DNA from 4 places in the Priestia sp. FW507-14D1A genome. Region 1 is predicted to be linked to each of the others. Evidence: riboswitches for the same ligand, from Rfam matches in the RefSeq annotation. Region 1 holds a riboswitch; each other region holds the start of a gene.
What was found. A riboswitch is a leader RNA that binds a small molecule or an ion and turns the genes downstream of it on or off. The one in region 1 is predicted to bind S-adenosylmethionine.
Positions count from the first base shown of each region.

Region 1 (3,253 bases):
ACATCGTATGAAAACGGGTCACGGGCTTAAAAGCATACGCTTTATCACCGCCGGTTGGGACTTACACCCGACCCCGAAGGATAATATATTCGACTGCTAGAGTCTTATTTGTTTTACATTATAGCAAAGTAAAATCGACTTGTCACATCATTTAACTTCGTTTTTTCACATCTATTCTTTAAAATCCAGCTTTTAGCTTATTTTTTCTTTTTTAATACATAGCATCCATACAAAAGCTAGTCCAATATAGCCAAATATCGGATACAAAAACTCAAGAAGCTGGGCATATCCGAATTGCCCAATAATAAAGCAAGCCAAGATAATAAATGCAAAAGCTTGTTTGTCATTCAGGGGAAGAAATGACTGAATCTGCTTAGCGATTCCAAATACATTTCCAATCAATGTAGTAAAAATCTCGCCTAACACAACTACCGTAAATAAAACATTCACCCACGCTGAGATATTTTTAACAACGGCACTCATCGGAATATCAAGTTGAAATGAATAAGGCAAATTGGAAAGGGCAAGATGAGTAGAAACAAGCATAAACGTAAGTACACATCCTCCTATTACGGCCCCTTTTTTAATCACGCTCCTATCTTTCACGGAGCTTCCTAATGGAACTAAAACAGCCTGAGCCAAAGCTAGATTTAGGGAAATATATAAAAAGGGACTAACCGCCCACTTCCACTGCGTGACGAGCGTTAAATCCGGCTTCGTTTGAATCAGTGAGAAATAGCTGATATTTGGCACAAAGATGATAAAAGCAAATGAAAGCATCATCGGCACAACAAGAGAATTAACCATTAAAATACCGTTAATTCCTTTGGCGATAAATATATAAGTTAAAACAATTGTAAAAATCATCCCAACAGGAGGCCATAGCCCGAACTGTTCTTTTCCTATTGCTCCCGTACTCGCTAGCATGACTGAAGTTACTCCAAATAAAATGACAATCATTACACCGTTTACCGCTTTTCCAAGCACATCACCAAATAAATATGTATTAAGCTGCTGATAAGAAGAAGCCCCAATTGCGTGCGAAAGCAGCATCATTTTCGAACCTAGCCAAATAAAAAACAAGCCGCTGACCAAAATCCCGACCATTCCAAGTTCCCCGTACTGTGTAAAAAATTGAACGATTTCCTTGCCTGTTGCAAAACCGGCTCCTACAACAGTGCCTACATACGTAGCAGCAACCTGCAGCGTGAGTTTCCACCTTTTCATACCCATCACCCTTCTACCCTTCATAGTTCACTATATGTAGAAACGGTAAAAAAAAGACGAGCCGTTTTACGTGTAAATCTACGCATATCCCAGCGCTTGTGCCTTTTCGTTTATTTTTTATTTTTCATTTTCTTTTTGTATTTTTCACAAAAAACTCCTTAACCCCTAACATAACAGTCATTTTCAAACAAAATATACGGATATTTTCCCTTTAGCTTTTAAATTTTCCTCAATATTTGCTGGAAATTCACAATTTACTGTTGTATAATTTCTAAAAATCAGATAAATTATTAAATAAGTATTCTTTCTATTTAAAAAAATATGTTTCAATTATATACAATTGATTCTTATCATGAGAGGTGGAGGGACTGGCCCTTTGAAACCTCAGCAACCAGTCGTTAGAGACATGGTGCTAAATCCAGCAAGCAATTTATTGCTTGGAAGATAAGAAGGCGAAAAAAGTCTTCTTCTTAAGAAGACTTTTTCTATTTTATCGGCATATTGCATAAAACGAATCACTCGTGAAATAGAAGCGGAACAATTTAAGGAGGTTTTGACATGGGGTTACTTGAAGATTTAAAGTCTAAAATTTTAATTGGGGATGGTGCCACTGGTACCCTCCTTTACTCACACGGTATTGACAGCTGTTTTGAAGAACTAAACATCACCAAACCAGAAGAGGTTTCTCGTATTCACAGAGCCTATGTAGAAGCTGGTGCAAACGTTATTCAAACAAATACGTACGCTGCTAATTATCAAAAACTTGCCCGTTATGGATTAGAAGATTCAGTCAAAGACATCAATGTTGCTGGTGTAAAATTAGCGAAACAAGCTGCAAAAGATCAGGCTTACGTGGTTGGTACACTCGGCGGAATTCGTTCTTTCCAAAAAAACGCTATTAGTTTAGAAGAAGTTAAGCGAAGCATTCGTGAACAAATGTTTTGGCTTTTAAATGAAGGCGTGGATGGCCTTTTGTTTGAAACATACTATGATTTCGAAGAATTAAAAACCGTTCTTACACTGGCAAGAAAAGAAACGGATAAGCCTATTATTACCCACGTTTCCCTGCATGATATTGGCGTACTGCAAGATGGGCGTCCTTTAGCAGATGCATTAAAAGAATTAGAAGACTTAGGAGCAGATGTTGTCGGGCTAAACTGCCGTTTAGGTCCTTATCATATGATTCAGTCTCTTGAAGAAGTACCGCTTCCTGATCGTGCTTTCTTATCTGCTTACCCTAATGCCAGCCTTCCGGCGTATGTGGAAGGAAAGCTGGAGTATGAAACGAATGAAGACTACTTTGTAGAAAGCGCACGTTTATTCCGCGAACAAGGGGTTCGCTTAATTGGAGGATGCTGCGGTACAACACCAGCTCACGTACGCGCAATGTCATCTGCCTTAAAAGACCTGCCTCCGATTACAAGCAAAGTCGTTAAAATGAGACCAGCCGTTACGGTTCAAGAGCGTGAGCAGCAGGATAAACCTCATATGCATGAAATTGTGAAGAAGCGCCGCTCGGTTATCGTCGAGCTAGATCCGCCTAAACAGCTGGGTCCGACGAAATTTTTAGAAGGTGCAAAAGCACTGGATAAAGTCGGCGTAGATGCTATTACATTAGCTGATAATTCTCTTGCCTCACCTCGCATCAGCAACTTGGCAATGGCAACACTGATGCAGCAAGAAACAAAAGCACGACCGCTTATTCATATTACCTGTCGCGATCGAAATTTAATTGGACTTCAATCTCATTTAATGGGACTTCATACGCTAGGAATGAATCAAGTGCTTGCAATTACCGGTGATCCGTCAAAAGTTGGCGATTTCCCTGGCGCCACTTCTGTCTACGATTTATCTTCATTTGACTTGATTAGTTTAATCGCTCAGTTTAATGAAGGACTATCTTATTCTGGCAAACCGCTTGGTCAAAAAACCAATTTTTCCATCGCGGCTGCCTTTAACCCAAACGTGCGTCACTTAGACCGAGCCGTTCAGCGTTTGGAAAAGAAAATCGATTGCGGGGCTCACT
Region 1 covers NZ_JBYSWQ010000002.1:338,025-341,277, forward strand. The annotation lists FMN riboswitch at 1-85, opposite strand, end outside; gene AC3WJG_RS10185 (YkvI family membrane protein) at 193-1,227, opposite strand; SAM riboswitch class I at 1,572-1,678, shown strand; gene AC3WJG_RS10190 (bifunctional homocysteine S-methyltransferase/methylenetetrahydrofolate reductase) at 1,786-3,253, shown strand, end outside.

Region 2 (3,253 bases), on a different contig from region 1:
CAATGGCTGCACGGTGACGTGTTCCCAATTTTTTGGTCGTTGAAATAATAGACGAGAGAGGTAAAACATTAGCAGCTGAGATAAGCTGATTATTTCTAATTAGGACGGCTCCGTCATGTAAGGGTGTCCCTGGGTAGAACAGTGTCTCAACTAGCGTAGCGCTGACAGGAGCTTGAATAGGCATTCCCTTTTGAATAAGAGGGTCTACATTTTGTTCCCGTTCAATGACAATTAAAGCGCCGTGACGTTTCTCAGAAAGGTTATGAATAGCTAAGGACAGAGCAGCATATTCAAATGTATAAGGCGATAGATAATGACGCAAGTAATAAGAGGCGGCCGTAGCTTGAACATCTTGAAATAACCTTCTCATCTCCTCAAAATCACATAGGATACAATGATCACTCGTATCTAAATGTTTAATTAAATTAGAGGCTTCAGTTGAAATTTGCTGTAAATATGTTCGCACATTATTTTTAATTGTATCGTCTAATTGAAAGGAATGTCTCTCCATCTTATATAGCTCCTATCTGTCAGTCAGTGTTATCTGTAATGTGTGCTAATGTGGGTGAATTATCCGTAAAGCTTATAAATCCCTTATTAATTTTATAGAGAGGTGTTGTGTTTTATTTAGGAAGAGAATATAAAAAGTTGAGGAAAAAGAAAGCGTTTTACAAACTGATATGTTCACATTTGGTTTAAATTTACATATGTTGTTTTAAATAAAAGTATAGATATTTCTGTGAATTTAAAGTATAGTTTTCTTATCGGATATATGATTTTTAATGTTGACAAATATTCTAAATATGCTAAAATTTTTAAAAAATGCTTATCAAGAGTGGTGGAGGGATCTGGCCCGCTGAACCCCGGCAACCTGCTTAGCAAGGTGCTAATTCCAGCAAAGTGTGTATCATTTTGAAAGATAAGGTAAAAATTTATTGCCTACCCAGTCTTTCAATATGGAAGACTTTTTATTTTGATATAGCGCAAGCGATAATTTAAGGAGGGACATCAATGACTGTAACCCCCGACTTAAAACAAATCTTTGAGCACGTCGAAGAAAAGTAAGAATTAAATAGTTTCGCTGACTAGACACACTAGAGGCGGTTTTATCCAATTCTAGTGGGTAAAACCGTCTTTTTTTATTGGATAACGCGGATAACTAAGAATTGGAGTGAAGAAAATGGCAGACTTATATACGTACGGAAACTGGAGTGATACATTTCCAGAGTTCGACAGTGAAGATGAAACAAAAGGAGCCCTTTCAGCATTGCAGTGGGCGTATGATACCTACGGAGATTCAATTATTTACGCATCAAGCTTTGGTATTGAAGGGATCGTGTTAATTGATTTAATTTCAAAAGTGAAAAAAGATGCTGAAATTGTCTTTTTAGATACGGGCGTTCATTTTAAAGAAACATATGAAGTGATTGATGCAATTAAAGAACGCTTTCCTGATTTGCGTATTCATATAAAAAAACCGGATTTAACTCTTGCAGAACAAGCTGAGAAACATGGAGATGAGCTTTGGAAGAGTCAGCCTAACCTATGCTGTCAAATTCGAAAAATCATCCCGTTAAGGGAATCTCTTGCTCCTTATGATGCGTGGATTTCTGGTTTGAGACGCGAGCAGTCTGAATCTCGTGCCAACACGAATTATTTTAATAAAGATGAGAAATTCAAGAAAGTTAAAGTCTGCCCGTTGATTCATTGGTCTTGGAAAGAAGTTTGGCGCTATGTGTATAAGCATGATTTACCATATAACAAACTTCATGATCAAGGCTACCCAAGCATCGGCTGTGAGCCTTGTACCGCACCTGCCTACAATGTAGACGATTTACGTTCAGGAAGATGGGCAGGTACACAAAAAGTTGAATGCGGATTACACGAATCTTAAATACGAAAGAGCTGAATAAATGATGCTTTTATATGTTGCCTTTATCATTGCGCTTTTTTTTGCAATGAATATCGGGGCAAGCGGTGCAGCAGCAGCTATGGGCGTTTCATACGGCTCCGGTGCGATTAAAAAGCGAAGAGTAGCCTTGTTCATCTGTGCTGTAGGTATTGTGCTCGGAGCCATTATCGGAGGCGGCGAGGTGGTAAAAACCATCAGTTCAGGTATCATACCTGAAAAATTGCTGTCAGTAGAATTAGTTATTATCATTCTGGCTGCTGCAACGCTGTCACTCTTTTTCGCGAATTTAATTGGTATCCCGCTATCAACAAGTGAAGTAACGGTTGGTTCAGTTGTTGGAGTAGGAGTAGCTTATCAATCTCTGTATGTGGAAAAACTTTTAGTTGTCATGTCTTTTTGGATTATTGTTCCGCTGGTTTCATTTGTCATTGCTTTTTTGATTGGAAAAGTGATAAAACGCAGAGCGCATAAAAAAGAAGCAGAGGGAAAGTGGAAAAGAGTTTTAACGATTTTAGTTATAGCCACGGGATTCTTTGAAGCCTTCTCAGCTGGAATGAATAACGTGGCAAATGCTGTCGGTCCTCTAGTAGGAGCTGGATTAATGGATGCCACAACGGGTGTCATAGCAGGAGGACTGGCTGTGGCGCTCGGAGCTCTTTTACTAGGCGGCCGAGTTATTGAAACAAACGGGAAAAAAATTACTCGCTATTCTGTAGGAGAAGGGTGCATTATCTCGGGTACTGGTGCTTCCCTTGTTACAGCAGCTTCACTTTTTGGTTTGCCAGTACCGCTTACACAGGTCACTACGTCTTCTATTATTGGAATAGGAGCAGCGAAAACGGGATTCACGAAAGAACAGCGTGAAGTGGTCATTCAAATGTTAAAGGTTTGGGTGGTATCCCCCGTATTTTCACTCGTAATCTCATATGTTCTTGTGAAATTAGTACTTGAAAGCGACTTATATTCATTTGTGGTGCTAGCTAGCGGCTGCATTGCCACAGCAGGTGTTCTAAGCTTAGCTAGAACGACTAGAAGAAAAAGAGCAAGCTTGCAGTCGGAAAAAGAAAAAATGACTGCGTGATTCAAGTGCTTTTTATTATATTGTGTTAATTATTTAAGGAGGATTTTACAAAATGACAACAATTCAAGCACACGGTGGAGAATTAATTAATTTATATCAACCAACATATGACTACACTTCACTAACAAAAGAAATCGAAGTAGATAACATGGCTCTAAGTGATTTAGAACTAATTGGAATTGGTGCTTACAGCCCAATTACAGGATTTTTAGGAGAAAAAGATTATCAATCAGTTGTTGAAAATATGCGTTTAGCAGATG
Region 2 covers NZ_JBYSWQ010000004.1:361,553-364,805, forward strand. The annotation lists gene cdaS (sporulation-specific diadenylate cyclase CdaS) at 1-511, opposite strand, end outside; SAM riboswitch class I at 824-926, shown strand; gene AC3WJG_RS17525 (phosphoadenylyl-sulfate reductase) at 1,181-1,894, shown strand; gene cysP (sulfate permease) at 1,914-2,993, shown strand; gene sat (sulfate adenylyltransferase) at 3,046-3,253, shown strand, end outside.
Region 2: linked by a shared signal. The riboswitch ahead of AC3WJG_RS17525 (phosphoadenylyl-sulfate reductase) and the one ahead of AC3WJG_RS10190 (bifunctional homocysteine S-methyltransferase/methylenetetrahydrofolate reductase) in region 1 are both predicted to bind S-adenosylmethionine.

Region 3 (3,253 bases), on a different contig from region 1:
AAGACAATGTTTTCAGCCACTGTAAAATGAGGAAAAACCATAAAATGCTGATGCACCATGCCTATTCCGTTTTTAATGGCATCTGCAGGAGATGAAAACGAGACGGTTTTCCCATGTAGCTGAATACTTCCTGAACTCGGCTTTTCCATTCCGTAAAGCATCCTCATTAACGTCGTTTTTCCAGCGCCATTTTCTCCAACCAGCGCGTGAACCTCGCCTTTTTTCAGTGTAAAAGACACGTTATCATTCGCTAAAAACGAACCGTATTTTTTCGTCAAATTCGTTAACTGCAGCAGCTCACTCATTCCATTCATTGCTCCTTTCCACTTTAGGATTTTTTCAAAAATAAGAAAGAGAAGCCAGCCTTACTCGACTTCTCTTTTCAACTCACTTGGCTAACGGATCTTTTACTACGGTTTTTCCATCAATAATCGAATCTTTAATTTCTTTTAATTGATCAATTACATCTTGCCCTACAAAGTCATTAAGAGGTGTCTTGCTGTCTTGAGTCACATACGTTAACCCAACACCTTTTTCTTTTAAGCCGTATGTTACTACGCCCGATTTAAATTTGTCATTTGCGAGTGCTTCTACCGTTTCATAAGCAGCCGCATCAGATCCTTTTAACTGCGATAAAACGATATGCTCAGGATCTACTTCCGTACGGTCAATATCTTGGCCAGCCGTATAAAAACCTTTTTCTTTTGCTGCTTCAAATACACCCAAGTCGCCTACCGCTGAAGCTCCGGCAATAAAGTCAGCTCCTTTTGAAGCCTGTAAAATAGCAAGCTCTTTTGCTTTAGCTGGATCAGAGAAGCTTCCAACATAGTTTACTAGAAACTCTGCTTTTGGATTTGTTGATTGTAACCCTTCTTTAAAGCTTACCGTCCATTTTTTTAATAATGGAATATCATCTGCTGCAACCATTCCTACTTTATTCGTTTTTGTAACCAATCCTGCTGCTGCTCCTAATAAATATGAAGCTTCTTGTTCACGGAATACAACGCTTCTTACATTTGGTAAATCGACCACTGTATCAATAATCGCAAATTGACGCTGCGGGTTTTCTTGAGCTACTTTTTTCAACGCATCTTCGGATTCAAAAGAAGATGTAATAATCAAATCATAATTTTCTGCTACGGCAGCACGCAAATTACTTTCAATGGCTGCTTGGTCCGTGGATTCAATTGTCTTTATATCAATGTTATACTTCTTTCCAGCGCGTTTTGCTCCATCATCCATTTGTTGAAAAAACGGGTTAACTCCAATCTTTTCAGGTAAAACAAGAGCAATTCGCTTCTTTCCTTTCTCTTCACTTCCGCTGCTTTTTGTGCTTTTTGACTGACAGCCAGTTACGAGTAGTACAAGCGCAACGGCTAAAATAAGAAACTTCTTCATTTAACTTACTCCCCCTATAATATAAAAAAAGCTCTTCCTTTATATAAAGGAAGAGCTCGTTAACCAAACGTCTCTTCCTCATCTTCAAGAACATACTGTTCTTAAGGATTTGGCACCATTCTGTCATAGACAGCGGTTGCCGGGTTTCACAGGGCCAGTCCCTCCACCTCTCTTGATAAGGAAAACAATAGCTATTTGTTTTATGTAATATAGTCAATATTAATAGTTTTTTAACAATTGTCAATATTATTTTTCTTTTTTACGCAAAAAAACTTTAAAAACAGATAGGATTATACGGTTTTAGTCTACTAAAATACAGATCAACCTTCTAAATTAATCATCGTATGCCTCCTAGCAAAGCGCTTATGGTAAGTCTGCTAGTCTTCTAGAAGGATCATGTGTAGCAGAGCACTTTTATTACATCTCTTTTGTTAATCCACTATCGATTGAAAACACTTTACCAAGAATGTTAGACTTTTCCTGAGCGATATTTTTTAAGAGGTGTTAACGTTGAAATTGATGAAAGAATTATCTGGAGTAGCTATTGGACTCATTATCGCTTTGGCGGTTTCAAAAATCTTTTTTGATACCCCGACCAATATTGGAATTGTAGTTATTTTTATTACTAGTATGGTCGTAACAGGTATAACAAGAGCGAAACTAAGATAAGATAACCTAACTAAAAAACACCACCTTTTATTCGCAAGGTGGTGTTTTCTTTTAATGATTTTAGTATGTAGTTATTCTCAGTGAATGCTTTTACCCTTCTCTATCAATCATCGTATACTTCCTAGCAAAGCGCTTGTAGTAAATTTGCTCATCCTCTTGTCCATCGTTAAAAACAAGTCGGTTATGATTAATATCTTTTTCTTTTAACACATAGCCTTTTTCATTCATCAGTTGAATATATTCATCTAAATGCCCTTTTTTAACCATATAGTGAAGAGCATCATCTGAATCCGTAGTGTTTGCTACATCTTGACTTCCCACTTCTAACTTGAATACAGCTGTTGCTGTTTGAATGGGACGATAATCTCCAAACACTCTTTCCCAATTTAATAGCAGCAGCGCGCCGGAAATTATTATACATCCTCCAGCCGCTACGGTTAGTACAAATCGTTTTGACACTACTTTCTCTCCTTTACATTCTTTTTCTTCTATTTAATACAATGGATTGCCCTAAACTTGTTTTTACGCCAAGTCCTAGATACACGGCAGCACCTAAAGCAATTGAAATACAAGATGTACTAATTGCAAGTGAAGATGCAGACAGCTTATTTTCTAAAAAATAGTGAGAAGTATAATTGCCGATAATCACAGCGGCTGACATCACACTTACTAATAAAACAGGTGTCAACGCAGCTTGTCCCAGTGATTGAACTCGGTAAGAAATGGATTTTTCAATTAAATAAAAGTTATATATAACCGATACACCATACCCTCCGTAAGTCGCGACAACCGGTCCAATTTCTTTTAAGCTTGAAACCAACAGTACGTTTAATACTAGCTTCACAACAATTCCTAAGCCCAAGCCTAAAATTAGCTTCTTTTGCTGATTAATTCCTTGGAGAATTGCGGCTGTTACTGTAAAAAGAGCAAATAAAACGGCAGCAGGCGCGTACCATTGTAAAACAACTCCACCGATTTCAGGACTGTTTTTTGCTCCAAAAATCATCATATATACCGGCTTGCCTAATAAACAAAGCCCCACAGCAGCAGGAAGAGTAAAAAATAACAGCAGTTGCAGCGTTTTTGTAATCTTTCCTTTTACTTCTCGTAAATTTCCCTGCACAAAAGAAGATGTAATGCCGGGAATCAGCGACATGCTGAAGGCGGTGGCTAGCGATATCGGCAC
Region 3 covers NZ_JBYSWQ010000001.1:494,228-497,480, forward strand. The annotation lists gene AC3WJG_RS02980 (ABC transporter ATP-binding protein) at 1-305, opposite strand, end outside; gene AC3WJG_RS02985 (BMP family lipoprotein) at 388-1,398, opposite strand; SAM riboswitch class I at 1,474-1,580, opposite strand; gene AC3WJG_RS02990 (hypothetical protein) at 1,909-2,067, shown strand; gene AC3WJG_RS02995 (hypothetical protein) at 2,158-2,526, opposite strand; gene AC3WJG_RS03000 (putative polysaccharide biosynthesis protein) at 2,540-3,253, opposite strand, start outside.
Region 3: linked by a shared signal. The riboswitch ahead of AC3WJG_RS02985 (BMP family lipoprotein) and the one ahead of AC3WJG_RS10190 (bifunctional homocysteine S-methyltransferase/methylenetetrahydrofolate reductase) in region 1 are both predicted to bind S-adenosylmethionine.

Region 4 (3,253 bases), on a different contig from region 1:
CGTTTTAACGGCAATCCTTCACGCAGCGCCGGTTCATCTACTTGAATCATTGAAATGCCCTGACTTTCAAGTGCTTCTACTTCTTTTCTAAGAGCAAGCGCAATTTGATTTGCCACGTCGTAGCGCGGGATATCATCACGCACAAACGACCAGTTTAAAATCGTAATCGGACCCGTCAGCATTCCTTTAACTGGCTTATTGGTTAAAGACTGTGCGTAGACCGTTTCTTTGATCGTCATCGCCTGCTCGTACGATACATCTCCGTAAATAAGCGGCGGCTTCACGCAGCGAGAACCGTAAGATTGCACCCAGCCAAACTTTGTAAACTGAAAGCCTCCTAATTTCTCACCGAAGTATTCGACCATGTCCGTACGCTCAAACTCTCCGTGCACAAGGACATCTAAGCCGATGTTTTCTTGAATTTCAATCCATTTTTTTATTTCCTCGTTAATGTACGCTTCATATGCTTCATCGCTTAACTCGCCTTTACGCCATTTTAGACGCTCTTTTCGCACTTCTTTTGTTTGCGGAAAGCTTCCAATCGTTGTCGTTGGAAGAAGCGGCAGTTGAAAAGCTTCTTGCTGAACGCGCTGACGTACGTCAAACGGCGCTTGTCGCTCTGCTTTATAACTGTGCAGCTGCTTCAGCTCTTTTTGCACGTCTTGATGATTTCGAAAAGATGATCCATTTAATGCTTGAATTGCCTGTTTGTTTACGCTTATTTCTTCTTCTATTGCTTCTTTTCCTTGCTGCACTGCTTTTGCTAAAAGCGTGATTTCCTTTAGCTTTTCATCTGCAAAAGAGAGCGCATTTTTCAATACTGGATCAATCGTCTCTTCATTTTTCACCGTGACAGGAACATGTAATAAACTTGATGAAGGCTGCAGAATCAAACGGTCTTTTGATACGGCTTCTTCAATTTCACTGATTGTTAAAAGCTGTTCGTCCAAATTTTCACGCCAAATGTTTCGTCCGTCAATCACTCCTGCTGCCAGCACTTTATCACTCGGAAAACCATATTTATTAAGAGCCGTGAGATTTTCGCCTCGGTCATGCACAAAGTCTAAACCGATTCCTTCAACAGGAAGAGACACAACTTCTTTGTAGTGATCAACGCTGTCAAAATACGTTTGCAAAATGTTTTTTACATTCGGTGCCGCTTCCTTCAAAGTTTGATAGACTTCTGTGTAAAGTGCCAGGTCTTCTTTTGATAGCGTTGTAGATAAAATCGGCTCATCTATCTGTACCCACTCTACTCCTTCTGCCTGAAGCTCAGCTAAAATAGTCGCATACAGAGGAACAAATTGTTCAACTATTTCTTTAAACTCATTTTTTTTATATCCTTTTGACAGCTTTACAAATGTTACTGGACCTAAAATCACGGGCTTGCCTTCAATATTCAGCTTCTGTTTTGCTTCTTTGTAAAACTGAAGCGGGCGATTTTCTACAAGAGACGGCGTACATTCCTCAAGCTCTGGTACGATGTAGTGATAATTTGTGTTAAACCATTTTGTCATCGTAGAGGCTACCGCACCTTTTGTTCCTCGCGCGATGTCAAAATACGTTTCAAGCGATACCGGTCCTCCGTCATAATCAAAGCGCTTTGGCACTAGACCAAACATAGCGGCTGTATCTAACACGTGATCGTATAAGCTAAAATCGCCGACTGGAATCAATTCAATTCCTGAGTCACGCTGTTTTTTTAAATGCCCTAGACGAAGAGACTCAATTTCCTGCAAAAAGATATCTTTCTCTAGTTTTCCTGCCCAAAACTGTTCAAGCGCTTTTTTCCATTCTCGTTTTTCACCAATTCTTGGATAACCTAAGTTTGAACTTTTTACACTGCTCATTTTTTCCACTCCCTGTATATTTTTTATCGGTAAACTAAAAAATCTCTCTTTTCGAAATGAAAAGAGAGATGATACGCATACTTAACTAAAGTTGAGATAGCCTGTTTTTCTCAACACGTATTCCTCACTCCTCTCTATATCCCGTAGAGCTTAAGTGCATACAACAGGCAGGTCTCCTGACTTAGGTTCATCGCTTCCTATCCCTTCCCATTTCAACATGAAACAGTGGTTAATAAGTTGCTCCCCATTACAGTGGCGGGACCGCGCCGGCTTTTCACCGGTCTTCCCTTTTAAGCTGCGTACATTCGTTACACAGCACCTGATGCATTTTTATAAAATTGTTCATTCAAAACATATTCACATAAAATAAAAAGCCTCTCTATCACGAATAGAGAGGCATAGTATCTATGAAATCCTCTCTTATTTTTCAAAGCTGTACGCTTTGCAGGATGTAGCACCTTTTCAACAAGAATGTTAAATGGTTGCCGGGCTTCACAGGGCCAGTCCCTCCGCCTCTCTCAATAAGAGTTTTAATTGTTTATAATATTTTGAATGTAGAGTCATCTTAACACCTTAGATTTATGTTGTCAAAAAATTTTTTTAAAAAATCAGTTTTTAGGAGGTGCTGACGCTAATTTTTGCCTTAACAATTTGTAATCATCTTTTCGATGTGTTTCAATTAAATCTTTTGCTCCCTGGTGATATCCTGACGAATAGATATACTCTACCGCTGTTTCGATAAGCTTTCTTTTTTCTTCGGCACACTCCCGGTCCATTAAGGGGAACAGTCTACCTAAAAGGTCATTTAAATCTTCCTTGATAAAACGATCAAGTCCTTCTTGCATCTTTTCGTTTGCCATGATTGCTCCTCCATTTGCTGTGTATGTTCTAAGCCTCTATAAGCAGGCATTTCACTGTAAATTTTAAGATAAAGTTAAGTCATTAAGCAGTATATCAAGTGAATGTTTTTCTTTAATTACATATGTAATACAAATATATGACAAATATAGAGAATATATCATCATTCATTATCTATTATAACGTTTGACTTAGCCTTCTGCTACAAGGTTTCGTTAAGAGTTATGCACATTTTTCCAAAAGAGGTTGAGACATAACGAAATGAATTCAATCTAAAGGCAAATGGGATACATGAGCTGAATCCCTTGTGACACCGCAGTTGATTTCCGTACGAGATTTCGATTTTTGCGGGAGTCTTCGTCTTGTCCTCCAATCACCTGCTAGAAAGACCTATACACATGAAACCTACGTTTACCCTAACCAAAAAACGAACCACTAATCACACATCTTGATCGATGATTCGTTTCACTTCGTCTAAAACCCTTTTGTTCCAGCCTCTTTTTTTGAACCTAGCTTTCTACTTTCTTGTTTTTACAAACAATTTC
Region 4 covers NZ_JBYSWQ010000001.1:332,968-336,220, forward strand. The annotation lists gene metE (5-methyltetrahydropteroyltriglutamate--homocysteine S-methyltransferase) at 1-1,850, opposite strand, end outside; cobalamin riboswitch at 2,000-2,188, opposite strand; SAM riboswitch class I at 2,268-2,378, opposite strand; gene AC3WJG_RS02040 (hypothetical protein) at 2,459-2,710, opposite strand; gene AC3WJG_RS02045 (metallophosphoesterase family protein) at 3,240-3,253, opposite strand, start outside.
Region 4: linked by a shared signal. The riboswitch ahead of metE (5-methyltetrahydropteroyltriglutamate--homocysteine S-methyltransferase) and the one ahead of AC3WJG_RS10190 (bifunctional homocysteine S-methyltransferase/methylenetetrahydrofolate reductase) in region 1 are both predicted to bind S-adenosylmethionine.